2 linked regions of the Nordella sp. HKS 07 genome follow. The protein of the gene in region 1 binds, or shares a complex with, the protein of each later gene. Links are inferred from orthologs where the notes say so. Each region holds a gene or a part of one and is shown on either strand. Other genes may lie near its edges. The genes, in order: G5V57_RS28495 and dnaN.

Region 1 (7,992 bases):
GCGCTTTCCCGCGCCAGATAACGATCACTTCAGCGCTTAAGCCGCCTCGGCGATGCGGGCCTCGAGCGCGCCATGGGCTTCGAGCGCGGCCTTGAGACGCGGCCGTGCCCGCACATGCGCCACCACCGAGGCGATATGGGGATAGCGGTTGAGCACAGCCTGTTCTGAGGGATGGCCCCAGATCGTTAGCATGAACAGATAGATATCGGCGGCCGAGTAGCTGTCGCCCGTCACGAATGGTCCATCTTCCGCAAGCCGCGCCTCGATGATCCCGAACAGGTCCAGGCTCCTCTGAACCGATTTGCGGCGGATGACGGCGATCTGCTCCTCGCTGTCGGCGAGCGCCCTGGCGTCGAAAGCGAGCTCGATAGCGGGATAGATATTGGTGGCCATCAAGACGAGGCTCGACAGATAGACCGCGTGATCGTTGCTGCCGATCGGCGGCGCCAGCCCCGCTTCGGGATGCGCGTCGGTGAGGAAGGCGACGATGGCGGCCGATTCGGTTATGGCCCGCCCATCGGGTAGTCCCAGTGCCGGAATGAGTCCCAAGGGACTGATCTCACGGAATTCCCGCGCCCTCACCTGCTCCGGCGTCAGCCAGATATTCTGATAGGGAACGCCAAGCTCTTCGAGCACCAGATGGGCCGAGAGCGAACCCCATCTCTTCACATTGTAGAGTTTGTACATGTTTCCCCCTCACTGCGTGACCGTACCCGCCCCAGTCAACTCCATTTAAGGCGGCTGCGCAACGCGATGATGACGGATAGAATGCCGGCATGGGACAGGACCAGGGTGCAGCGGCCTTTTGCCGGGATTGCTTCAAGCCGGCGGGCGATGGCGACCGCCGCTGCGCATCCTGCCGCTCGCCAAGGCTCGCGCGTCACCCCGAGTTGCATGCCCTCACCACCGCGCATCTTGACTGCGACGCCTTCTATGCGGCGATCGAGAAGCGCGACAATCCGAGCTTGCTTGACAAGCCGGTGATCGTCGGCGGCCAGCATCGTGGCGTCGTGTCGACCGCCTGCTACATCGCGCGCATCCACGGCGTGCGCTCCGCCATGCCGATGTTCACGGCCCGCAAGCTCTGCCCGGAAGCGGTGGTCATCAGTCCCGATATGGCGAAATATGCAGCCGTCGGCCAGCAGGTGCGCGCCCTGATGCTCGATCTGACGCCGCTCGTCCAGCCGCTGTCGATTGATGAGGCGTTTCTGGACCTGAAAGGCACTGAACGCCTGCATGGCCGCAGCGCCGCCCATTCGCTCGCGCATCTGGCGCTGCGGATCGAGAAGGAGATCGGCATCACCGTGTCGATCGGTCTGTCGCACAACAAGTTCCTGGCCAAGATGGCTTCCGATCTCGACAAGCCCCGGGGCTTCTCGGTCATCGGCAAGGCAGAGACGCTGGCCTTTCTCGCGGCGCGTCCCGTCGGCGCGATCTGGGGCGTCGGCAAGGCCATGCAAGCGCAACTCGCCAAGGATGGGATCACCATGATTGCGCAGCTCCAGACGCGCGAAAAAAGCGATCTGATGCGGCGCTATGGAACGCTGGGGGCGCGGCTCTATCATCTTTCGCGTGGCGAGGACACGCGCTCCGTGTCGACCGAGGACGAGACCAAGAGCATCAGCGCCGAGACGACCTTCGATGAGGATATCAGCGACTACAGGGCGCTGGAGCGCATCCTCTGGCGGATGAGTGACCGGGTGTCGCGGCGCGCCAAGAAGGACAGGCTCGCCGGCCATACGATCACGCTCAAGCTCAAGACGGCCGATTTCAGAATCCGTACCCGTAACGCGTCGTTCCAGGATCCGACATTGCTGGCCGACCGGATATTCACGGCGGCGCAGCCGCTGCTGAAGCGCGAAGCGACCGGCACCGCTTACCGCCTGCTGGGGGTCGGCATATCGCATCTGGTCGAGATCGACCCCGACCAGGCCGAAGCGACACTCGATCAGCGTGCCGCGACCCGCGCCAAGGCCGAGCAGGCAATCGACCGGCTACGGGAGAAATTCGGCAAGGACGCCATCGACCGCGGCCTTGTATTCGATGCGGAGTTGAACGAAACGCCGAAAGCGTCACCACGGCGCAAGCCGGGGCCTATTCAATAAGCGAAACCTGGGTAGTGCTGCCTGATTGGAAAGGCCTAATGAATCCCGACTTTCGTCGGGACGACCATTAGATCGGTCACTCGCATTTCTGCTGGGTGAGCATCTCGAGCGACGTCAGATTGCCGGAGATGACATATTGGCCATAGTCGATGGAGAGTCTGCCGGCGACACCGTTCTCATATAACGGGAAACTGATCTGATAGTCCGGCAGTTCCTCGCTCGTCTTGGTGTCCTTGTCGTATTCGTAGAAGGTGATGGAGAGCGGCCAGGACCGCATGTCCTTCAGCGCCTTGTCGGTGTTGGCATCGGTACCCGGTTCCTTGGGCTTGCCGATGAAGGAGATCACCTTGTAGGCCTTCGAACCGGAAGCCCCGTCATATAGGATGCTGACGTCGCGGGTTTCGCCGCGCTCGGCCGCTTCCATCAGCCGCTTCTGATGCGCCATTGGGAAAAGGACGCCGGCGGGAAGATCAAACTCCTCCGGTTTAGGCTCACTGATTTCGCCACGCCCGCCCTTGCCGGCATCGATGTCGGCCTTGAGCCTGGTCTCGGTGTCGAGACGGTTGTTGATGAACTGCTTGTCATTGATCTGGAGCGAAGAGCCGTCGCCCGATTCCCAGGAGGCGACCTGGTTGTCGAAGAGCTGGGTCTCGCCTTCGCTGGGCCTCAGCTCCATGACACGGCGGAAGCTGGTCGACCAGCCGTCGCAGGCAGAACCGGTGAGTTCCATCACCATGCGTCCGTCGGCGCCCGAAATATTCGATCCTTCCGAGGATCGCTCCAGTTTCAGGTCATAGACGGCGCGATGCGCCCGGATATTCACCCCGGCCCACGCATTGCTGCCTAATGCCGCAAGGGCAGCGACACCTAAGAGAAGGCTTGCGCCGCGTTTGATCTGATGTTTTCTAGTCCCGGTCATATGAATCCTCTGGGCTCCCGCCCTCAATAAGCCAAACGGTAGAACACAACAATGGCCTCCGCCTTACCGCGCCTTCTCGTCACCCGCCGCCTGCCCAAAGCGGTCGAAGCCCGCCTGGCCAAGGCTTACCAAGCCCAGTTCAACGCCGACGACCAGCCGATGAGCGAAGCGGATATCCTCGCAGGCGCCGCGGACAAGGACGCCCTCCTGATCACCCCGATGGATAAATCCTTCGCCACCGGCATTATCGCCAGATTACCGCCCTCGATCAAAATCGTCGCGACATTTTCGGTGGGCCACGAGCATGTCGATATTGCGGCAGCACGGTTAAGGAACATTGCCGTTACCAATACCCCTGACGTTTTGACTGACGCCACGGCGGATATCGCCCTCCTGCTGATTCTGGGGGCGGCGCGCGGCGCCTCTTGGGGCGAACGCATGGTGCGGGACGACCGCTGGACCTCCTGGTCGCCGACGGCGCCTCTGGGCTTCGATGTCACCGGCCGTCGCCTCGGCATACTGGGCATGGGCCGCATCGGCCAGGCGGTCGCCAAGCGGGCGAAAGGCTTCGACATGGAGCTGCACTATTACAACCGGCGCCCGGTCGCGGCCGAGCTCGCTCATGGCGCGCGCTATCATAAGAAGCTCGACGACATGCTGCCTTTCTGCGATTTCCTCTCGATCAACTGCGCCTCGACGCCCGAGACGCGTGGCCTCGTCAATGACGGGGTGATCGCCGGACTTCCGGACGGTGCCATCATCGTCAATACGGCGCGCGGCGACATCGTCGACGACGACGCGTTGATCGCAGCCCTCAACTCCGGCAAGCTCGCCGCCGCCGGACTCGACGTGTTCCGCAACGAGCCCCGGATCGATCCCCGCTACCGGGGCCTCGACAATGTGTTCCTCCTGCCTCATCTCGGCAGCGCCACGCGCGATACCCGCATTGCTATGGGCATGCGCGCCGTCGATAATCTCGATGCCTTCTTCGCCGGGCGCAAACCCGGCGATCTTCTGACCTGACCAACAACGGAGACTTTGCAATGAGCCAGATCGACAAGAAACTCGCCGAGCTCGGGATAACTCTGCCGACGCCGGCCAAGCCCGTCGCCAATTATGTCGGCTGGGTGCGTACCGGCAATCTCGTCTACACGGCTGGCCAGGTCACGCTGAAGGACGGCAAGATCGAGTATCAGGGCAAGATCGGCAAGGACTTCACCGTCGAGGACGGCGCCAAGGCGGCGCGGCTCTGCGCCATCAATATCGTGGCTCAGCTCAAGGAAGCCTGCGGCGGCGATCTTGACAAGGTGAAGCGCATCGTGAAGCTCGTCGGCTTCGTGAACGGAACACCGGACTTCGCCGACCAGCCCAAGGTCATCAACGGTGCCTCCGACCTGATGGTCGAGGTCTTCGGCGAGAAGGGCAAGCATGCACGCTCGGCGGTGGGCGCCGGCTCCCTGCCCCTCAATGTCGCGGTCGAGGTCGAGGCCATAGCCGAGGTCGAGTAACCCATGCCCATGCCGTCCGCTTTGCGTCCATTGGACTGGCTCACTGCCCGGCCGATCGCGCATCGCGGGCTGCATGACGCGAAGAACGGGGCCATCGAAAATACCCGGAGCGCCTTCGCCCGGGCCATCGCGCAGAACTATGCGATCGAGTGCGACCTGCAGATGGCCGGCGACGGCGAGGCCGTCGTCTTTCATGACGAGACGCTTGATCGGTTGATGGAGGGCAAGGGCCGCGTCTGCGATCATTCGGCGGCCGAACTGCAGGCTATGGCGTTCAAGTCCGGCGCGGACCGCATCCAGACCTTGGGCGAACTGCTCGATCAGGTGCAGGGCCGCGTGCCGCTGGTGATCGAGCTCAAGAGCCTTTGGGATGGCAATGAAACGCTGGCCCGGCGCGCGGTTGCTGTGGTCTCGAACTATGGTGGGCCGTGCTGTCTCATGTCTTTCGACCCCGGGGTCATCGCAGAGGTGCGCCGGCTGGCGCCCGACCTCGTCCGGGGCATCGTGGCCGACAGCTTCACCCACGAGGACTATGACAATCTGCCGGAGGCGGAGCGCGGGCGGCTGCGTGAGCTGGCGCATCTCGGCCAGACCGAGCCCGATTTCATCTCCTATTACTGGCGGGAGCTGCCACTCCCGGCCGTCACCCGTTTTCGCGAAGCCGGCCATCCGGTGATCTGTTGGACGATCCGCAGCGCCGCCGACATCCCGGCGGCGCTGCGCGTCAGCGACCAGATTACCTTCGAGGGCTTCCTGGCCTGACGCGGATGCGAAAAGTGGGCACCGGTTTTTTGCAAGAACCCTGCGCTGATATAAAGAGTATCGATCGCGTTCATGAGTTTGGATTGCTTCAATCCAAACCCATCGCGATCTAGACGGGCATGAAGATCGAAGTCGTATCCAGCATCGAGAGCATTCCGGCAGCGGCGTGGGACAGTTGCGCCAATCCCTTAGGGACTCCGTTCAACCCATTCATATCTCACGCATTTCTCTCTGCTCTTGAGAAATCGGATTCAGCTGTGCGCAAGACTGGATGGCTTGGCCGGCATCTGGTTGTGGAGGACGATGCGGGGAGCATACTCGGCGTGGCGCCCGCATATCTCAAGTCGCACAGCCAGGGCGAATATGTCTTCGACCACGCCTGGGCCGATGCCTTTCAGCGCGCTGGCGGGCGCTATTATCCCAAGCTCCAGGTAGCGGTGCCCTTCACGCCGGTGACCGGCAGCCGGCTGCTGGCGCCAACGGTTGAGCTCAGGACCCTTCTGCTTGCCGCGCTTCGACAGCTTGCCGGCGAAGCCGGCGCGAGTTCCGTCCACATCACTTTTCTGCCGGAAGAGGACTGGCGTGATCTCGGCACCGCCCCGTGGCTCAAGCGCACCGATACCCAGTTTCACTGGTTCAATCAGGACTATGCCGATTTTGAGGGCTTTCTCGCCGATCTTTCTTCGCGCAAGCGCAAGAACATCCGTAAGGAGCGCGAAACGGTGGGGGCCGCCGGCATCGCTTGTGAATGGGTTACCGGTCGCGACATCACCGAGACCCATTGGGACCATTTCTTCGAATTCTATATGGAAACCGGTTCGCGCAAATGGGGCCGCCCTTATCTGACACGGCGTTTCTTCAGCCTGATCGGCGAAAGCATGGCGGACCGGATCCTTCTGGTTTTCGCCAGGCGGGCCGGCCGCATCATCGCCGGCGCCCTCAATTTTATCGGGTCGGATGCCTTGTACGGACGCAATTGGGGCGCCGTCGAACATCACGCCAATCTTCATTTCGAGGCCTGCTACTACCAGGCCATCGACTTCGCCATCGCGCGCAAGCTCGCCCGGGTGGAGGCCGGAGCCCAGGGGCCGCATAAGCTGGCGCGCGGCTATGTGCCCAGGAGCACCCATAGCCTGCATTATCTTGCCCATCCGGGTCTGTCGCGGGCGGTCGCCGACTATCTCGACCATGAGCGGCTGGCGGTCGCGGAGGATCAGAGCGCTCTTGCCGAGCACGCGCCATTCAGGAATGCTGTCGAGGACGACTTTTGATGGAGTATCGCAATGCCCGCCTATGATCCGAACAATGTCCTCGCCAAGATTCTGCGCGGCGAGATTCCCTCCATCAAGGTCTATGAGGATCAGGACACGGTCGCGATCATGGATATCATGCCGCAGGCCGACGGGCATGTCCTGGTCATCCCGCGCGCGCCCTCGCGCAATCTTCTCGATGCCGATCCGGCCACCTTCAAGTCGCTCTACGAGACTGTCCAGGTCATCGCGCGTGCCGTGAAGGAGGCCTTCGGCACGGAAGGCGTCCTGGTTCAGCAGTTCAACGAGGCGGCCGCCGGCCAGTCTATCTATCACCTTCATGTCCATGTGATCCCCCGCCGCGTGGGCGAAGGCTTGCGCCCCCATACCGGCAAGATGGCAGACCAGGCCCTGCTTGCGCGCCAGGCCGAGATGATCAAGAAGGCGCTCAACTCGCCGCAGACCTGAAGTGTCTCACGATGAGCGCGCGCTCGGCATGGATCGCCAGATCACGCGGCGGGAGTTTCTGGACGGCATGCTGGTCACCGCCGGCGCGTTTGCGGCGGCAGGGACAGGTACGGTGCTGGCCGAAACCGGCCCTGCCCCCTATCCGCCGGCCCTGACCGGCCTGCGTGGACAGGCGCAAGCATCCTTCAGTCTCCTGCACGCGCTGCGCGATGGCGCCTTCTGGGAGAAAGCCAGAGCGCCCGACGCGACGGGTGAGATCTATGATCTCGTGGTGGTCGGCGGTGGCATCAGCGGCCTGACGGCCTATCTCTATCGGCAGCAGGCGGGCGCCGAGGCCCGGGTGCTCATCCTCGAGAACTGCGACGATTTCGGTGGCCATGCCAGGCGCAATGAATTCACGGCTCACAACGGCACTAGGATCATCGGCTATGGCGGATCGCAATCGCTCCAGACACCGAGCTACTTTTCCCCCGCTGTGAAGCAGTTGCTGCGCGACATCGCCGTCGATACAGAGAAGTTCACGAAATACTACGACCAGGACTGGGCCGCGCGGCACAAGCTTGGCCCGGCGGCCTTCTTTTGCCGCGAGCAATTCGGCGTCGACCGGCTGGTCAGGATCGAAAGGAAAGCCGCCGGCTGGGTGCCGCGGACGCCGCTCAATCCCAAGGCCCGGCGCGATCTCATCGAATTGATCGACGCGCCACGCGATTATCTCTCCGGCAGATCGCGGCTTGAGAAATTCGATATCCTGGCGCGCATCAGCTATGCCGGCTTCCTTACCGAGACCTGTGGCTATGACCCACAGCTTGTCACCTATTTCCAGGAGGCGACGGAGGGCTATCTCGGCATCGGCGCCGACGGTGTTTCGGCGCTCGATGCCTGGGGGGACTGGGAGCCGGGCTTCGACGGCATGGATCTCGGCGATGAGCCGCATCGGACGATGAGCGCCAGCGCGCGGCGCTATCTCACCGATCCCGATC
Region 2 (15,799 bases), 3.1 Mb from region 1 along the record:
CAGCCTGCTCGATCTCGCCACCTACACCGCGGGCGGCCTGCCCTTGCAGTTTCCCGACGACGTCACCGATCACGACAAGCTGATCGCCTATTTCAGGAGCTGGCGTCCAGAATTTCCCGCCGGCAGCTACCGGCGCTATTCCAATCCGAGCATCGGCCTTTTCGGCCATCTCGCCGCCAGAAGCCTGAACGTGCCTTTTGATGTGGTGATGCAAGGCGATATCTTCCCCGCCCTGGGCCTCACGCGCAGCTACATCAAGGTTCCGCAGGACCAGATCGGCAATTACGCCTATGGCTATTCGAAGAGCGGCGAAGCGGTGCGGGTGACGCCCGGCGTCTTCGATTCCGAGGCTTATGGTGTAAAGACGACCGCGGCCGACATGCTCCGCTTCCTCGAAGCCAATATCGACAGCTCAGGGCTCGATGACACCTCTCGACGCGCGATTGCCGCGACCCATATTGGCTATTACAAAGTCGGCCCGATGACTCAAGGGTTGGGCTGGGAAAGCTATCCCTTCCCCGTCGGTCTCGAGCGGCTGCTCGACGGCAACTCCACCGATATGGCCCGCAAGGCCAATGCGGCGGAGAAACTCGACCCGCCGGTTCCGGCCAGCGACGATACGCTGATCAACAAGACGGGCTCGACCAGGGGGTTCGGCGCCTATGCCGCCTTCATTCCCACCAAAAGCATCGGCATCGCGCTTTTGGCGAACAAGGCCTATCCGATCCCGGCGCGCGTGACGGCGGCGCATCGAATACTGACGGCGCTGAAGTAACCTGACAGAGGCGCCCCCCGCCACGCGGCGATCTGGCGCGTGGCGGGCATCCCTGCTGACACTAATCGTCGCGAAAGGCTATTAGGAGGGATAAGCTTCATTCATCGCGTCAAACGGGTCTGACCAAGCGCCATGCCGGAACTTCCAGAAGTCGAAACCGTGATGCGCGGCCTCGAAACGGTGCTCACCGGACAGCGCATCACGCATGTCAGGCTCGCCCGCGACAATCTGCGCTTCCCCTTCCCGCCCGATTTCGGCAAGCGCATCGAGGGCCGCCTGGTACTGCGCCTGCAGCGGCGGGCCAAATACATCCTGGTTTTCCTGGAAGGCGGCGATGTGATGATCGTGCATCTCGGCATGTCCGGCCGCTTCACCATCATCGACGCGCGGGGCCGCATGACCGGGCTCGGCGAGTTCTATGACGAGACGGCCACGGCCGAGAGCGGCTCGGGCCCGCATGACCATGTCGTGTTCACGCGCAGCGACGGCCTGCGCATCGTCTATACCGACCCGCGCCGCTTCGGCGTCATGGATCTGGTGGCGGAGGAAGGTCTCGGCACCCACAGGCTGCTCGCCCAGATCGGCGTCGAGCCGCTCGGCAATGAATTCGGCGCCGCCACGCTGGCCCAAGGCTTCCGCGGCAAGAAGGCGCCACTCAAGGCGGCACTTCTCGACCAGACGCTCGTCGCCGGCCTCGGCAACATCTATGTCTGCGAAGCGCTGCACCGCGCCGGGCTGTCGCCCAAGCGGCGGGCCAGCAGCCTCGTCAAGAAGACCGGCTATGATTCCCGGCTCGAGGATCTCGCCCGCAATATCCGCGCCGTGCTCACCGAGGCGATCGCCGCCGGCGGCTCCACTTTACGTGACTTCGTCCATCCCCAGGGTGAGAAGGGCTCGTTCCAGCAGGTCTTCGCCGTTTATGACCGCGAAGGCGAGAAATGCCCGAAACGCGGCTGCGGTGGCACGATCAGGCGCATCGTGCAATCGGGCCGTTCCACCTTCTATTGTCCCAAGTGCCAGAAATAGCCTATCTCTCGCCCGCGAAACCGGATCAGCGAGAGACCAGCCATGACCTATGAGAATATCCTTGTCGAAACCCATGACGGTGCGGGCCTCATCCGGCTCAACCGGCCGCAGGCGCTCAATGCGCTGAATGCGGCGCTCATTGCCGAGCTCGGCCAGGCGCTCAGCGCCTTCGACCAGGATCCGAAGATCGGCGCCATCGTCATCACCGGCAGCGAGAAGGCCTTCGCCGCCGGCGCCGATATCAAGGAAATGGCGTCCAAGTCCTATATGGAAGCCTATCTCGGCGACTTCCTCGCCTCCTGGGACAAGGTGGCGACCCAGCGCAAGCCGGTAATCGCCGCAGTGGCGGGCTTTGCGCTGGGCGGCGGCTGCGAGCTCGCCTTGATGTGCGACTTCATCATTGCCGCCGAGACGGCCAAATTCGGCCAGCCGGAAATCCAGCTCGGCGTCATGCCGGGCGCCGGCGGCACCCAGCGTCTCACCCGCTATATCGGCAAGTCGAAGGCGATGGACATGGTTCTTACCGCGCGTTTGATGGATGCGGCGGAGGCCGAGCGCTGCGGCCTCGTCTCGCGCGTGGTGGCGGTCGACAAGCTGGTCGAGGAAGCGCTCTCAGCGGCGAAGAAGATCGCCTCCTTCTCGCAGCCCATCGCCATGATGGCGAAGGAATCGGTCAATCGCGCCTTCGAGACGACACTCGCCGAAGGTGTGCGCTTCGAGCGCCGGCTGTTCCACGCGATGTTCGCCAGCGAAGACCAGAAGGAAGGCATGGCGGCCTTCGTCGAGAAGCGCAAGCCGGCGTTCAAGAACCGATAACAGCCTGCACGATCAGGAGCGCGCCGCCCAGGATCACCACGGCATCCAGGATACTGGTGTGCGCCTTGAGCGTCAGGCGGTTGGCCAGGCGCCTGGCGATGAAGGCGCCGGGCATGGCGGCGACGCCGATCACCGCCGCCATGATCCAGGAGGACAGCGGCAGCATGCCGGTCGACTGGAAGACCAGTGTCTTGACGGCGCCGATGACGATCGAGATGCCGGCATCGGTGGCAATCACCGCCGGGCCCTGGAGGCCCGCCGCCAGCAGGATCGACAGGAGCACGACGCCCGAGCCGGTGGTGCCGCCGACGAGGAGCCCATAGGCAGCCCCCGCCGCGGCGACGCCCTTGTTCGGCAGATGGCCGCGTAAGCGGATGAGGACGCGGCGCACCGGCACCAGAAGGATCAGCACGATGCCGATCAGCATGGCGACATGGGGGCCCGACAAAAGCGTGTAGAGATAGGCGCCGACGAGGCAGAAGGGCACAGCGCAGAGCGTGATCAGAAAGGCGCGCGGTGCATCGAAAGACTTCCGGAAGGCGAGAAGCCGGCTCGAATTGGTCATCAGCGCCGCGACCGCGATGACCGGCACCACCGCCTGCGGCCCGATGATCGGCACCAATACCGGCGGCAGCAGCAGGCCGGTGCCATAGCCGGTGACCCCGCCAATAATGGCGGCGATGAAAGCGGCCAGCGCCACCAGGGCGTATTGCGGCAGGCTCACATCGCCGTCGAGCATCAGGCTTCCCCTCCTAAGCTAATTCCTCATCGCCCAATCCTCGGGCCGCTCGGCGCGCCCGATCAGCGCCAGACCATAGGTGATCGATTCGAACTGGTCGCCGGTCATCAGCTTGTCTTCGCCGAAGCGCTCGCCGAAGACCTTCCATATCGCCGGGATGAAGGACGTGCCGCCGGTCAGAAAGACCTTGTCGATCTGGCACTCGGTGAGCCCGGCCTTGGCGAGCGCCTCGTCCACCGTCTCGGCGATGCGCGCGACATCCTCCGCGATCCAGTCCTCGAAATCGGCCCGCGTGATCGTCTCCTCTATGTCGATGCCGTCGCGCTGGAAGCGGAAACCGGCCTCGCTCGCCGATGACAAAGCCACCCTTTGCGGCCGAGACCGCGCGATAGAGCGCGAAGCCCAGATCGTTCTCGATGATGTCGATGAGCTTCTGAAGCGCTGACGGATCGACGGCGGAGCGCTCGAGCTCGATGAGCTCCTTCAGGTCGCCATTGGACTTCATCATGGCCAGCTGGTTCCAGCGCGCGAAATTGGCGTAATAGCCGTTCGGAATGGCGAGCCGCTTGCCGAAGGAGCGATAGTCCGAGCCCTTGCCGAGCCGGGGCGAGACGACATTATCGATGATGCGGTAGTCGAACGTGTCGCCGGCGATCCCGATGCCGCTGTGGCCGAGGGGCTTCGCCTCGATGCGGCCCTGCCGGCGCTCGAAGCGCATCACCGAGAAGTCGCTGGTGCCGCCGCCGAAATCGGCGACCAGGATGGTCGTATCGTCGCGCACCTGGCGGGCATAAAAGAAGGCGGCGCCCACCGGCTCATAGACATAATGTCCCTGCTCGACGCCCAGCCGGCCGAATGAGGCGCGATAGCGCTTCATCGCAAGCCCGTCATCAGGATTGCCGCCGGCGAAGCGCACGGGGCGGCCGATCACGATGTTCCTCGAGTCCAGGGCAAGTGCACGGTCGGCATGGCGCAAGAGGCTGCGCAGAAATGCGCTGAGCAGGTCCTCGAAGCGGAAATTCTGCCGGAAGATGCGCGTCTGCGCGAAGGACGAGCTGGCGGCGAAGGTCTTGAAGGATTGGATGAAGCGGTGGGCGGAGGAACCTTCGAGGAACTGCTCGACAGCCCAGGGCCCGCCTTCCATGCGCAAGTGCGTGCCCGCGCCGTCATGCTCCTCCCAGAAACACAGCGCCGAATTATAGGTGCGGTGGACGACGCCGTTCTGGGTGAAGCGCAAGGCTTCCGCCTCGCCATCGGGGCCCGCCAGAGCGATCACCGTATTGGTCGTGCCGAAATCGATGCCGATCGAAATATCGTCAGGTGTGCTGTTCATGGCCGCTCGGGGAATGGGGGCGCTTCCATAGAGCAAATCCCGCCAAAGTTGAAGACTTTGGCGAGAAGGATTTGCTCAAAATTACTTGGCGCGAATCCTCGTCGGCGAAGTCAGTCGACTTCGCCGGGATGCGCGCCGGCCACGCCAGGCCGGGAGGGCAATGCCTCAGATGCAGGATGGCGGGAAATATGCTAGAAACGCGAGAGGAGAGTGCGCATGCTTCTCTTTCGGTCATGGCGAATAGACGTGCGTTGCGCGGCCCTGCTGCTGGCGGCAGGCCTCGCCGCCGCGCCCGGCCTCGCCAATCCGCAGCCATTGCCCGTCGAAGCGCCCTGGACATCGAGCGATTATGTGCGCGCCATCTTCGCGGTCCAGAACGGCGTGATCACCTTGCCCCGGCGCGGCAACCCCAAGACGGAGGCTCTCTTCGACCGCCTCATCGACCGCGCCAATATCGACCGGCTGATGGCGGAAGAGGCCAGCCCTACGGCGAAGCGCCAGCAGATTCTGCTCATCCTGTCGGCGACCGGCGAATTCCGTAGCCGTTATGGTTATGCGGTGGCGCTGGGCGACGATGTCCAGAACGAGCTGATCGACATCCAGATCTTCCGGCTTGCCCTCATCGACCGGCTCGCCACGCTCGACATGCCGGACCAGACGACCTGGCAGCGCTTAACGAGCGCCATCGCCACCACCCTCCACGGCACCTTGGATACGCTGGCCGAGGCCCCCATCTTCACCGGCGACCAGCTCAACGCTCTGGCCGCGGCGCTCGCCCGGCATTACCCGATGATCCGGACCAGACTCAGCGCCGAAGAGAACACCGCGATTGCGCGCCGCCTGGAAAGGATGGCCGTCAGCGAGAGCGATCCCGGCCTCAAATCGGCGCTCCTGGCCGCTCTCGAGGCCTCTCGACACGACAATTGACGGGCCGACCCCATGCGACTATAAGCCCGCAATCCGATTAGGGGATAGGCAGCCGCATGCGCTTTTCGGCGCCGGCGGCATTTTGCATTGAACCGAAATCGACCGATTTCAACTTTAGGAAGTGATTTCATGGCGAACACAAGTTCGGCGAAAAAGGCGACACGCGTTGCGGCTCGCCGTGCCGTCATCAACAAGAACCGCACCACCCGCGTGCGCAGCACCGTACGCAAAGTGGAAGAGGCGATCGCCTCCGGCAACAAGGGCGCTGCGGAAGCCGCTTTGAAGGCTGCTCAGCCCGAGCTGATGCGCGGCGCGCAGAAAGGTATTCTGCACAAGAACGCGGCCTCCCGTAAGGTGTCCCGTCTCGCCAAGCGCGTGAAGGCAATCAAGTAACAGCCTGATATTTAGCCGGTTTTCCGGCCATCCACAGACGGCGCGCCGGGAAACCCCGGACGCGCCGTTTTTCTTGTTCAGGCCACTGACGGTTTGGCGCAAAAATTACCGTCACATTTCAATAACTTAGAAGAGTGCGGCGAAAGAGTTAGGCGAAGGCCGATGAATCCGCGCGCGCCCAATAATGGGAATCGAGTTTTTGTGGCGGTAGTGATCTTTCTGCACCTGTACCGGACGGACGATTGATTCAGGCATGCGAGTCAACGACTTGTCGACCCACCTCCTGACGTGCAGGACAAGCCGGGCACCACCTAAAGAAAAATCCGTACACGGAAAAGCGGCCAAGTTCTGTTGTCACGGCTTGGGCCTTGTGAGTATGGTCATTGGGCGCTGCCGAAGAGCTGCGGCACGAAGTGATGGGTAAGGCAGTCAGTAAGCAGTCAAGGTCACGACAGGGGCACAGAAGTGACCGGAATTTCTAATTCAGGTTCACCTTAGGTTCAGCCGAACCGGAAAGGAGTTGAACTTGCGGATCAGTCGATCCGCAAGATGGTAGTTGCGTGCCGAAAGCGCGGCCAATCGCTGTGAGTACAAGAAAATAGGGGTTTAGGTGTGATGACAGATGCGGCGGGGATCGAACTCAAGCAGAGCTGGAGCAGAATTGCGCAAAGGCTCAAGGCTGAACTGGGCGATGATCTCTACACAAGCTGGTTTGCGCGGATGGAGCCCGAGGAGTGTGTCGATGGACGCCTCGCTGTTTCAGTCCCCACCCGTTTCCTCAGAAACTGGATCGAGACGCATTACGCCCAGAAACTTCTGAAGGCGAGCGAGGCCGAGCTCGGCCATCTCGACAATGTCCATGTGAAAGTGCGCACGCGCGGCGTGCCGCAACGCCCGCAAGACGTCGCCGAACGGCGCATCCTGCGCGAGGATTTTCAGCAGCCCCTGATCCGCGCCGCAACACCGCAGCCGGCACAGGCAACGGCGCAACAGCCGTCGACCGAACGCGGCTCGCCGCTCGATCCCCAGCAGACCTTCAACAGCTTCATCACCGGCGGTTCCAACCGTCTAGCGCATGCGGCCGCCCAGCGTATCTCGGAATCGCAGCCGGGCATGCCGGTTAGTTTCAACCCGCTCTTCATTCACTCGGCGGCAGGCCTCGGCAAGACGCATCTTTTGAATTCGATCGCCTGGCGGGTGCGCGAGCGCCACCCCGAGCGCAAGGTGCTGTTCATTACCGCCGAGCGCTTCATGTATCATTTCATCGGCGCTCTCAGATCGCGCGACACGATCGGCTTCAAGGATTTCTTCCAGTCGATCGACGTGTTGCTGATCGACGATTTTCAGTTCCTGCAGGGCAAGTCGATGACGCAGGAATTCTACCACACCTTCAATTCGCTGGTGGACGCCAAACGGCAGATCGTCATTGCCGCCGATGCGCCGCCCGCACAGCTCGATGCCATCGATCAGCGCATGCGCTCCAGGCTCATGGGCGGCCTCGTCGTCGATATCGAGCTGCCGGAACTCGATCTCCGGCGCGAGATCCTGGCGCGCCGCCTCGCCGAAGTGGCCAAGCGCGATCCGCAGATCCGCGTCGATCCCGATGTCGTCGAATTCATCTCCAACAAGGTCCAGGGCGGCGGGCGTGAGCTCGAAGGGGCTCTCAACCGCGTCATCGCGCATCAGCAATTCTCGCATGCGCCGCTGTCGATCGACCTCGCCGCCATGGTGCTGCGCGACATGTCGGCCAATCCCGACCAGTGCCGCGTGCGCATCGACGACATCCTCAAGGTGGTTGGGCGTCACTACAATGTGGCGCGCGCCGACCTCCTGTCGCCGCGCCGGGCCCGCTCCGTGGTGGTACCGCGCCAGATCGGCATGTACCTGGCCAAGAAGCTCACGCCGCGGTCGCTCCCCGAGATCGGCCGGCGGTTCGGCGGCCGCGACCATTCGACCGTGCTGCATGCCGTGCGCAAGATCGAGGAGCTCATGAAGAGCGACGACCGGCTGGCTCGGGAAGTCGCCCTCCTGATCAGGCTCATCGAACAGCAGTAGCTCCGGGCCGGCCCGCGGCAGCGGATCCCGCGCTTTTGGCTGCGCCAATACTTGGATCGGTGCCGATCGCAAGTCTTGCGCGCCGCCATCAAAGGCGCCAATGTATCCGGCCCAATTGAGCTTACAGGATTGCGATACTATGCGTGTGACTATCGAAAGATCGGCCTTTCTCAAGGCGCTCAACCATGTGCAGAGCGTGGTCGAGAGGCGCAATACCATTCCAATCCTGTCCAATGTGCTGGTCCAGGCCAAGGGCGATGCCGTGAAGCTCACCGCCACCGACCTCGACATCGAGATCATCGAGACGGTTCAGGCCGAGGTGGCCCAGGATGGCGCCGTCACGGTCGCCGCCCATATGCTCTATGACATCGTGCGCAAGCTCCCCGACGGGGCCCAGCTCGAGCTCGACCAGGGGCCCGATACGGGTCGTGTCGCCATCAAGGCGGGGCGCTCGCGCTTCGCCCTGCAGGCGCTGCCGCCCGAGGATTTCCCCGATCTCAATGCCGGCGAGCTCGCCAACCGCTTCACTTTGTCGGCGGCCGACCTCAAGGGTCTGGTGGAGAAGACCCGCTTCGCCATCTCGACCGAAGAGACCCGCTATTATCTGAACGGCATCTATCTGCATGAGGTGGCGGCCAACCAGACCTTGCGCGCCGTCGCCACCGACGGCCATCGTCTGGCCCGGGCGCAGGTGCCCTTGCCGGACGGCGCCACGGGCATGCCCGGCATCATCGTGCCGCGCAAGACGGTGCTCGAGCTCGTCAAGCTGATCGATAGCGACGAAGGCGAGGTCGAGGTCGCCCTCTCCGCCTCCAAGATCCGCTTCACCTTCAACGGCCTGACGCTGACCTCCAAACTGATCGACGGCACCTTCCCCGATTATGAGCGGGTTATCCCGCGCAATAATGACAAGACGCTCGATGTCGATACCAAGCTGTTCTCGAGCGCTGTCGACCGGGTCTCGACCATCTCCTTCGAGAAGGGTCGCGCCGTGAAGCTCAATGTCGGCGACGGGCGGGTGATCCTCACCGTCAACAATCCGGATTCGGGCTCGGCGGAAGAAGAGATCGCCGCGACCTATGATGCCGAGCCCATCGATATCGGCTTCAATTCGCGCTATCTCCTCGACATCGCGGCGCAGATCAAGAGCGACACCGCGCGCTTCCAGCTCGCCGATGCGGGATCCCCCACCATCGTGCTCGATCCTTCCGACGAACAGGCGCTCTATGTCCTGATGCCGATGCGGGTGTGAGGACGGGAAACCGCAAGACGCCCTATCATTCCCCCTTCTTCCGCTTGCGGGAGAAGGTGCCCGAAGGGCGGATGAGGGTGTCTTTGGACGATTTGGCGACCTTTCAGATTATCCCGATTTCTCCATCAAGCAGGGACCGCTTGATCTCGAATCTGACGACAGGATTGCGCGACGTGGAGGCACACCCTCACCCGGCCTTCGGCCACCCTCTCCCGCAAGCGGGAGAGGGGGGAACAACGGGCGGTGTGAATGTCTTCGGCTGCCTACATCGTCACGCGGCTCACCCTCACCGATTTCCGCAATTACGACGCGCTGCGGCTCGATCCGGGGCCGGGCCTCGTGGCGCTCACCGGCCCCAATGGCGCCGGCAAGACCAATCTCGTCGAAGCCATTTCCCTGCTGACGGTCGGACGCGGCCTGCGCGGGGCCCTGTTCGAGGATCTGGCCCGCCAAGGCGCGCCGCGCGGCTGGGCGATAGCCGCCGACATCGCCTCGCCGCCGGGCGAGGTCAGGCTCGGCACGCAATGGATACCGGAAGGCGAGGCAGCGAGCCAGTCCCGCCAGGTGGTGGTCGACGGCGTGCCGCAACGGAGCCCCGGCATTCTCGCCCATCATATGCGGGTGATCTGGCTCACCCCGGCGATGGACCGCCTGTTCGCCGGTCCTGCTTCCGACCGGCGCCGCTTCCTCGACCGGCTCGTCGCCGCCAACGACCCCGAACATGCCTCGCGCGTCCTCGTCTTCGAGAAGCTGATGCGCGAGCGCAATCTCCTGCTCGAGGAGCCGCGCCCCGATGCCTTGTGGCTTTCGGGCCTCGAAGCGCAGATGGCGGAAGCCGCCGCGGCCATTGCCGCGGCCCGTCTCCATGCCGTCGGCGCCTTGCAAAATCATATAAAATTCCTACTTAAGGGGAGTGCTTTTCCTGCCAGCATCCTGGGTCTGCAAGGCGATCTCGAAGATCGCCTCGCGACCATGCCGGCCGTGCAGGCGGAGGACGAATATCGTAGACTCCTCCTCGAATCGCGAGGGCCGGACAAGGCGGCGGGACGCACGCTCAACGGACCGCATAGGAGTGACTTCTTGGTGACGCATGAACCCAAGGCCATGGCCGCGGCTTTGTGCTCTACTGGTGAGCAGAAGGCGCTGCTTATCGGGCTGATCCTGGCGCAGGCGTCATCGGTGAAGGCGGAAAGCGGGGCAGCGCCCGTCCTCCTTCTTGATGAAGTCGCGGCGCATCTGGACGGTCTCAGACGTGCCGGACTGTTCGAGACGCTCCGTCAACTGGGAGCCCAGAGCTTCATGACGGGCACCGACCGTGCACTGTTCGACGGGCTTGGCAAGACGGGCGATTTCCTCCATGTGGAGGCTGGAAAAGTGACGAGGCATTAATGGCTGATCCGATCAAGAAACAGGCCGAGGATTACGGCGCCGACTCGATCAAGGTCCTGAAGGGCCTCGATGCGGTGCGCAAGCGCCCGGGCATGTATATCGGCGACACCGACGACGGATCGGGCCTCCATCATATGATCTATGAGGTGGTCGACAACGCTGTCGACGAGGCGCTCGCCGGCCATTGCGACCGGGTGATCGTCGCTCTCAACGCCGATGGATCATGCACCGTCGCCGACAATGGCCGCGGCATCCCCACCGACATCCATCCGAGCGAAGGCGTGTCGGCGGCCGAGGTCATCATGACCCAGCTCCATGCCGGCGGCAAATTCGACCAGAATTCCTACAAGGTGTCGGGCGGCCTGCATGGCGTCGGCGTGTCCGTCGTCAACGCACTGTCGATCTCGCTCAAGCTGCGCGTCTGGCGCGGCGGCAAAGAGCATGCGATGAGCTTCACCAACGGCGAGGCCGATGCGCCGCTCGCGGTGGTGCGCGACAGCCATGACAAGCGCGGCACGGAAGTGACCTTCCTGCCCTCACCCGAGATCTTCACCAAGACCGAATTCGACTACGGGACGATCGAGCATCGCCTGCGCGAGCTCGCCTTCCTTAATTCCGGCGTGCGCATCGTGCTCACCGACAGGCGCGGCGTCGAACCCAAGGAAGTCGAGCTCTATTACGAGGGTGGCATTCAGGCCTTCGTGCGCTATCTCGACCGCACCAAGCAGGCGCTGGTCGACGAGCCGATCATGATGAGAGGCGAGAAGGACGGCATCCTCGTCGAATGCGCCCTGTGGTGGAACGACAGCTATCATGAGAACGTGCTGTGCTTCACCAACAACATCCCGCAGCGCGACGGCGGCACCCATCTCGCCGGTTTCCGCGGCGCGTTGACCCGCGTCATCAACGGCTATGCCACGTCGAGCGGCATCGCCAAGAAGGAGAAGGTGGCACTCACCGGCGATGATGCGCGCGAGGGCCTCACCTGCGTGCTCTCGGTCAAGGTGCCGGATCCCAAATTCTCGTCCCAGACCAAGGATAAGCTCGTCTCATCCGAGGTCCGCCCGGTGGTCGAAAGCCTGATCGGCGAGGAGCTCGCCGCCTGGTTCGAGGAGCATCCGCAGGACGCCAAGCAGATCGTCGGCAAGGTGGTGGAAGCCGCGGCCGCGCGCGAAGCGGCGCGTAAGGCGCGCGAATTGACAAGGCGCAAGGGCGCGCTCGATATTTCCTCGCTGCCCGGCAAGCTCGCCGACTGCCAGGAGCGCGATCCGGCCAAATCCGAACTGTTCATCGTCGAGGGCGACTCGGCCGGCGGCTCCGCCAAGCAGGCCCGCAACCGCGAGAACCAGGCGGTGCTGCCGCTGCGCGGCAAGATCCTCAATGTCGAGCGCGTGCGCTTCGAGAAGATGCTGTCCTCGGCCGAGATCGGCACCCTCATCACAGCGCTGGGCACCGGCATCGGGCGCGAGGAATTCAATCCCGACAAGCTCAGATACCACAAGATCATCATCATGACGGACGCCGATGTCGACGGCGCCCATATCCGCACCTTGCTGCTCACCTTCTTCTACCGGCAGATGCAGGAGATCATCGAGCGCGGCCATCTCTACATCGCCCAGCCGCCGCTTTACAAAGTGAAGCGCGGCTCGTCCGAGCAGTATCTGAAGGACGGCAAGGCGCTCGAGAACTATCTCATCGAGACCGGCCTCGAAGGCTCGAGCCTGGTTCTGGCGTCGGGCGCGGAGCGCGCCGGCCACGATCTGCGCCAGATCGTCGATGAGGCGCTCTCCGTGCGCGCTGCCCTCGATGCGCTGCATTCGCGCTATTCGCGCGCCGTCATCGAGCAGGCGGCGATCGCCGGCGTCCTCAATCCGGAAGTGCTTTCCAACACCGAGAACGCGCTCGCCGCGGCGAGCTATATCGCCAAAAGGCTCGATGCGATCGCCGAGGAGACCGAGCGCGGCTGGACCGGCGTTCACGCCGCCGACGGCAGCCTGGTGTTCGCCCGCGAAGTGAGGGGCGTGAAGGAAAGCTGGACCATCGATGCCAGGCTCATCGGCTCGGCCGATGCCATCCGCCTCGACAAGAAGGCGGCGCATCTCCAGGAAATCTACGCCAAGCCGGCCAAACTGCGTCGCAAGGATTCCGAGAAGGTCATCCACGGCCCGATCGATCTCCTGGAAGCGGTATTCGCCGCCGGGCGCAAGGGCATCACCCTGCAGCGCTACAAGGGCCTGGGCGAGATGAACCCCGAGCAGCTCTGGGAAACGACGCTCGACGCCAATGTGCGCTCACTCTTGCGCGTCAAGGTCAGCGAGCTCGACGAGGCCGACGACCTCTTCACCAAGCTGATGGGCGATGTGGTCGAGCCCCGGCGCGATTTCATCCGCGAAAACGCCCTGTCGGTGGCCAATCTGGACGTGTGATTTCCATGATCTGGTAACCCCGGCGAAAGCCGGTGGCCATTAAATTCCTATCACGCGGGCAACGCCGCCCAGACTGGTATCATTCAATTGGTCCCGGCTTTCGTCGGGATGACGCGGGGTAGCGGCTGCGCAGAAGACTTGCCGCAAGCCCCTGCTTTCGCTATAGGACCCGCATTCCAGGCCGCCCGCGCGTACGGGCGCGTTCACGGGGCGCCTTCGGTTGAACTGGAACCGGGTGCGCCCTCAACTGTTTCCGGACCATACTCGAGCTCAAAGCCTGGTTGGCCCTGTGTGCCGGAAATGACGTGGTTTGCCCGCCTGGCACCTATTTTGGTGACGGCGCCTTGCGGGAGGTCCTGCGGATATAGCCGTGGGCCAGCCTCGATTACTCAGGAAACCGAAAACACATGGCAAAAGCTGCCGAATCTCTCAATCCGACCCGCGCCGACTTCGAAGCCCTGCTCGCCGAATCCTTCGGCACCCAGACCTCCGCGGAAGGCTCCGTCGTTAAGGGCCGCGTGGTCGCCGTCGAGAACGACTTCGCGATCATCGATGTCGGCCTCAAGACCGAAGGCCGCATCGCGCTCAAGGAATTCTCGCAGCCCGGCAAGGACGGGACCCTCAAGGTCGGCGATGAGGTCGAAGTCTATCTCGAGCGCATCGAGAACGCGCTCGGCGAAGCCGTCCTGTCGCGCGACAAGGCCCGCCGCGAAGAAGCCTGGACCCGGCTCGAACAGTCCTCGGCCAATAACGAGCGCGTCGACGGCGTGATCTTCGGCCGCGTCAAGGGCGGCTTCACCGTCGATCTCGGCGGTGCGGTGGCCTTCCTTCCCGGCAGCCAGGTCGATATCCGTCCGATCCGCGATGTGGGCGCGCTGATGAATGTCACGCAGCCCTTCCAGATCCTGAAGATGGACCGTCGCCGCGGCAATATCGTCGTCTCGCGTCGCGCCATCATGGAAGAGACCCGCGCCGAGCAGCGTTCGGAGCTGGTGCAGAACCTCACCGAAGGCCAGGTGGTCGACGGCGTGGTCAAGAACATCACCGACTACGGCGCGTTCGTCGATCTGGGCGGCATTGACGGCCTGCTCCACGTCACCGACATCGCCTGGAAGCGCGTCAACCATCCCTCCGACGTCCTGTCGGTCGGCCAGACGGTGAAGGTGCAGATCATCCGCATCAATCCGGAGACGCAGCGCATCTCGCTCGGCATGAAGCAGCTCGACAAGGATCCGTGGGAGGGCGTCGCCGCCAAGTACCCGATCGGCGCCAAGGTCAAGGGCCGCGTCACCAACATCACCGATTACGGCGCGTTCGTCGAGTTGGAAGACGGCATCGAAGGCCTCGTGCACGTCTCGGAGATGAGCTGGACCAAGAAGAACGTCCATCCCGGCAAGATCCTCTCCACCTCGGAAGAGATCCAGGTGCAGGTGCTGGAAGTCGATCCGGCCAAGCGGCGCATCTCGCTCGGCCTCAAGCAGGTCCAGCAGAATCCGTGGGAGAGCTTCTCCGACAAGCATCCGGCCGGCTCGACCGTCGAAGGCGAGATCAAGAACATCACCGAATTCGGCCTCTTCGTCGGTCTCGACGGCGATGTCGACGGCATGGTGCATCTCTCCGATCTCGACTGGAAGCGCTCCGGCGAAGACGCGATCAAGGAGTACAAGAAGGGCGATCACGTGCGCGCCCAGGTTCTCGACGTCGATATCGAGAAGGAGCGCATCTCGCTCGGCATCAAGCAGGTCTCGGGCGATCCGCTCGAAACCCTGGGCGGCATCAAGAAGGGCGACACGGTCACCTGCGAAGTCACCGCCGTCGAGGAAAACGGTCTGCATGTGAAGATCACCGGTTCCGAGATCACCGCCTATATCAAGCGCGCCGATCTGGCCCGCGACCGTTCCGAGCAGCGCCCCGAGCGCTTCGCGGTCGGCGAGAAGGTCGACGCCAAGGTCACCCAGATCGACACCAAGAGCCGTCGCATCTCCGTCTCCATCAAGGCGCTTGAAATCGCCGATGAAAAGGCGGCGGTGGCGCAGTATGGCTCCTCCGACTCGGGCGCTTCCCTCGGCGACATCCTCGGCGCCGCGCTCAACAAGGCGAAGAAGGATGCCGAGTCGAAGGACTGACGATAACCGGGCCGGGCGACAACGCCCGGCCCCACTTTCCTGTAGTGTCGGGTCATCCGAGTGCCGGCCCCTAATTCTCGGCCCGATGCCTTAATTCTCGCATCGAATTGTCCGATAACCGGCATCCACTACGGACCGATGCCTCAACCTTCGCATCGGTTTGTCCGAAAACCGGTTTCCACTTTTCGGACCGATGCCTCTAATATTCGCATCGGTTTGTCCGAAAGCCGGTCTCCATATTTCGGACCGATGCTTGTAAAGGGCCCCTGCCATGGCGACCGAAGCTGAACTCATCATCGACCGCCGGCGGCTGAAGCGCCGCCTCACCTTCTGGCGCGTGGCGTCCGTGCTCCTCTTCATCGGCGCCCTGCTGGCGCTCGCCGCCGCCGCGGGCGGCTTCGATATCGAAAAGCGCAAGGATCATATCGCGCGGGTCTGGGTCACCGGCCTCATCACCGGCGACCAGCCCACCCTCGACCTTCTCGACGAGATCGCCAAGGCCGACCATGTGAAGGGCCTGATCCTGCGTATCGACAGCCCCG

What was found.
Region 2: the proteins of G5V57_RS28495 (region 1) and dnaN are in contact, whole or in part, in a solved structure (PDB 1OK7), measured with the Escherichia coli proteins. The link is inferred for Nordella sp. HKS 07 from one-to-one orthologs.

What each region holds. Positions count from the first base shown.
Region 1 is NZ_CP049258.1:6,049,912-6,057,903, reverse strand. What follows is about bases 1-2,940. They hold G5V57_RS28495 (DNA polymerase IV), read left to right. Parts: upstream 1-776; coding sequence 777-2,105; downstream 2,106-2,940. Other genes in these bases: G5V57_RS28490 (cell envelope integrity EipB family protein), read right to left, coding at 2,182-2,940; G5V57_RS28500 (glutathione S-transferase family protein), read right to left, coding at 37-687; G5V57_RS28505 (DUF3572 domain-containing protein), read left to right, coding at 1-21. Also shown: more of G5V57_RS28490, read right to left, coding at 2,941-3,024; G5V57_RS28485 (D-glycerate dehydrogenase), read left to right, coding at 3,076-4,047; G5V57_RS28480 (RidA family protein), read left to right, coding at 4,068-4,532; G5V57_RS28475 (glycerophosphodiester phosphodiesterase family protein), read left to right, coding at 4,536-5,294; G5V57_RS28470 (GNAT family N-acetyltransferase), read left to right, coding at 5,414-6,565; G5V57_RS28465 (HIT family protein), read left to right, coding at 6,578-7,012; G5V57_RS28460 (FAD/NAD(P)-binding protein), read left to right, coding at 7,014-7,992. UniProt on the Escherichia coli protein: Poorly processive, error-prone DNA polymerase involved in translesion repair and untargeted mutagenesis. Copies undamaged DNA at stalled replication forks, which arise in vivo from mismatched or misaligned primer ends.
Region 2 is NZ_CP049258.1:2,929,998-2,945,796, reverse strand. What follows is about bases 7,277-10,259. They hold dnaN (DNA polymerase III subunit beta), read left to right. Parts: upstream 7,277-8,203; coding sequence 8,204-9,316; downstream 9,317-10,259. Other genes in these bases: recF (DNA replication/repair protein RecF), read left to right, coding at 9,566-10,259; dnaA (chromosomal replication initiator protein DnaA), read left to right, coding at 7,277-8,064. Also shown: ampC (class C beta-lactamase), read left to right, coding at 1-775; mutM (bifunctional DNA-formamidopyrimidine glycosylase/DNA-(apurinic or apyrimidinic site) lyase), read left to right, coding at 908-1,801; G5V57_RS13880 (enoyl-CoA hydratase), read left to right, coding at 1,844-2,617; G5V57_RS13875 (sulfite exporter TauE/SafE family protein), read right to left, coding at 2,604-3,356; G5V57_RS35215 (Hsp70 family protein), read right to left, coding at 3,375-3,722; G5V57_RS13865 (hypothetical protein), read left to right, coding at 4,906-5,616; rpsT (30S ribosomal protein S20), read left to right, coding at 5,746-6,009; more of dnaA, read left to right, coding at 6,625-7,276; more of recF, read left to right, coding at 10,260-10,705; gyrB (DNA topoisomerase (ATP-hydrolyzing) subunit B), read left to right, coding at 10,705-13,131; rpsA (30S ribosomal protein S1), read left to right, coding at 13,539-15,257; signal peptide peptidase SppA, read left to right, coding at 15,529-15,799. UniProt on the Escherichia coli protein: Confers DNA tethering and processivity to DNA polymerases and other proteins. Acts as a clamp, forming a ring around DNA (a reaction catalyzed by the clamp-loading complex) which diffuses in an ATP-independent manner freely and bidirectionally along dsDNA.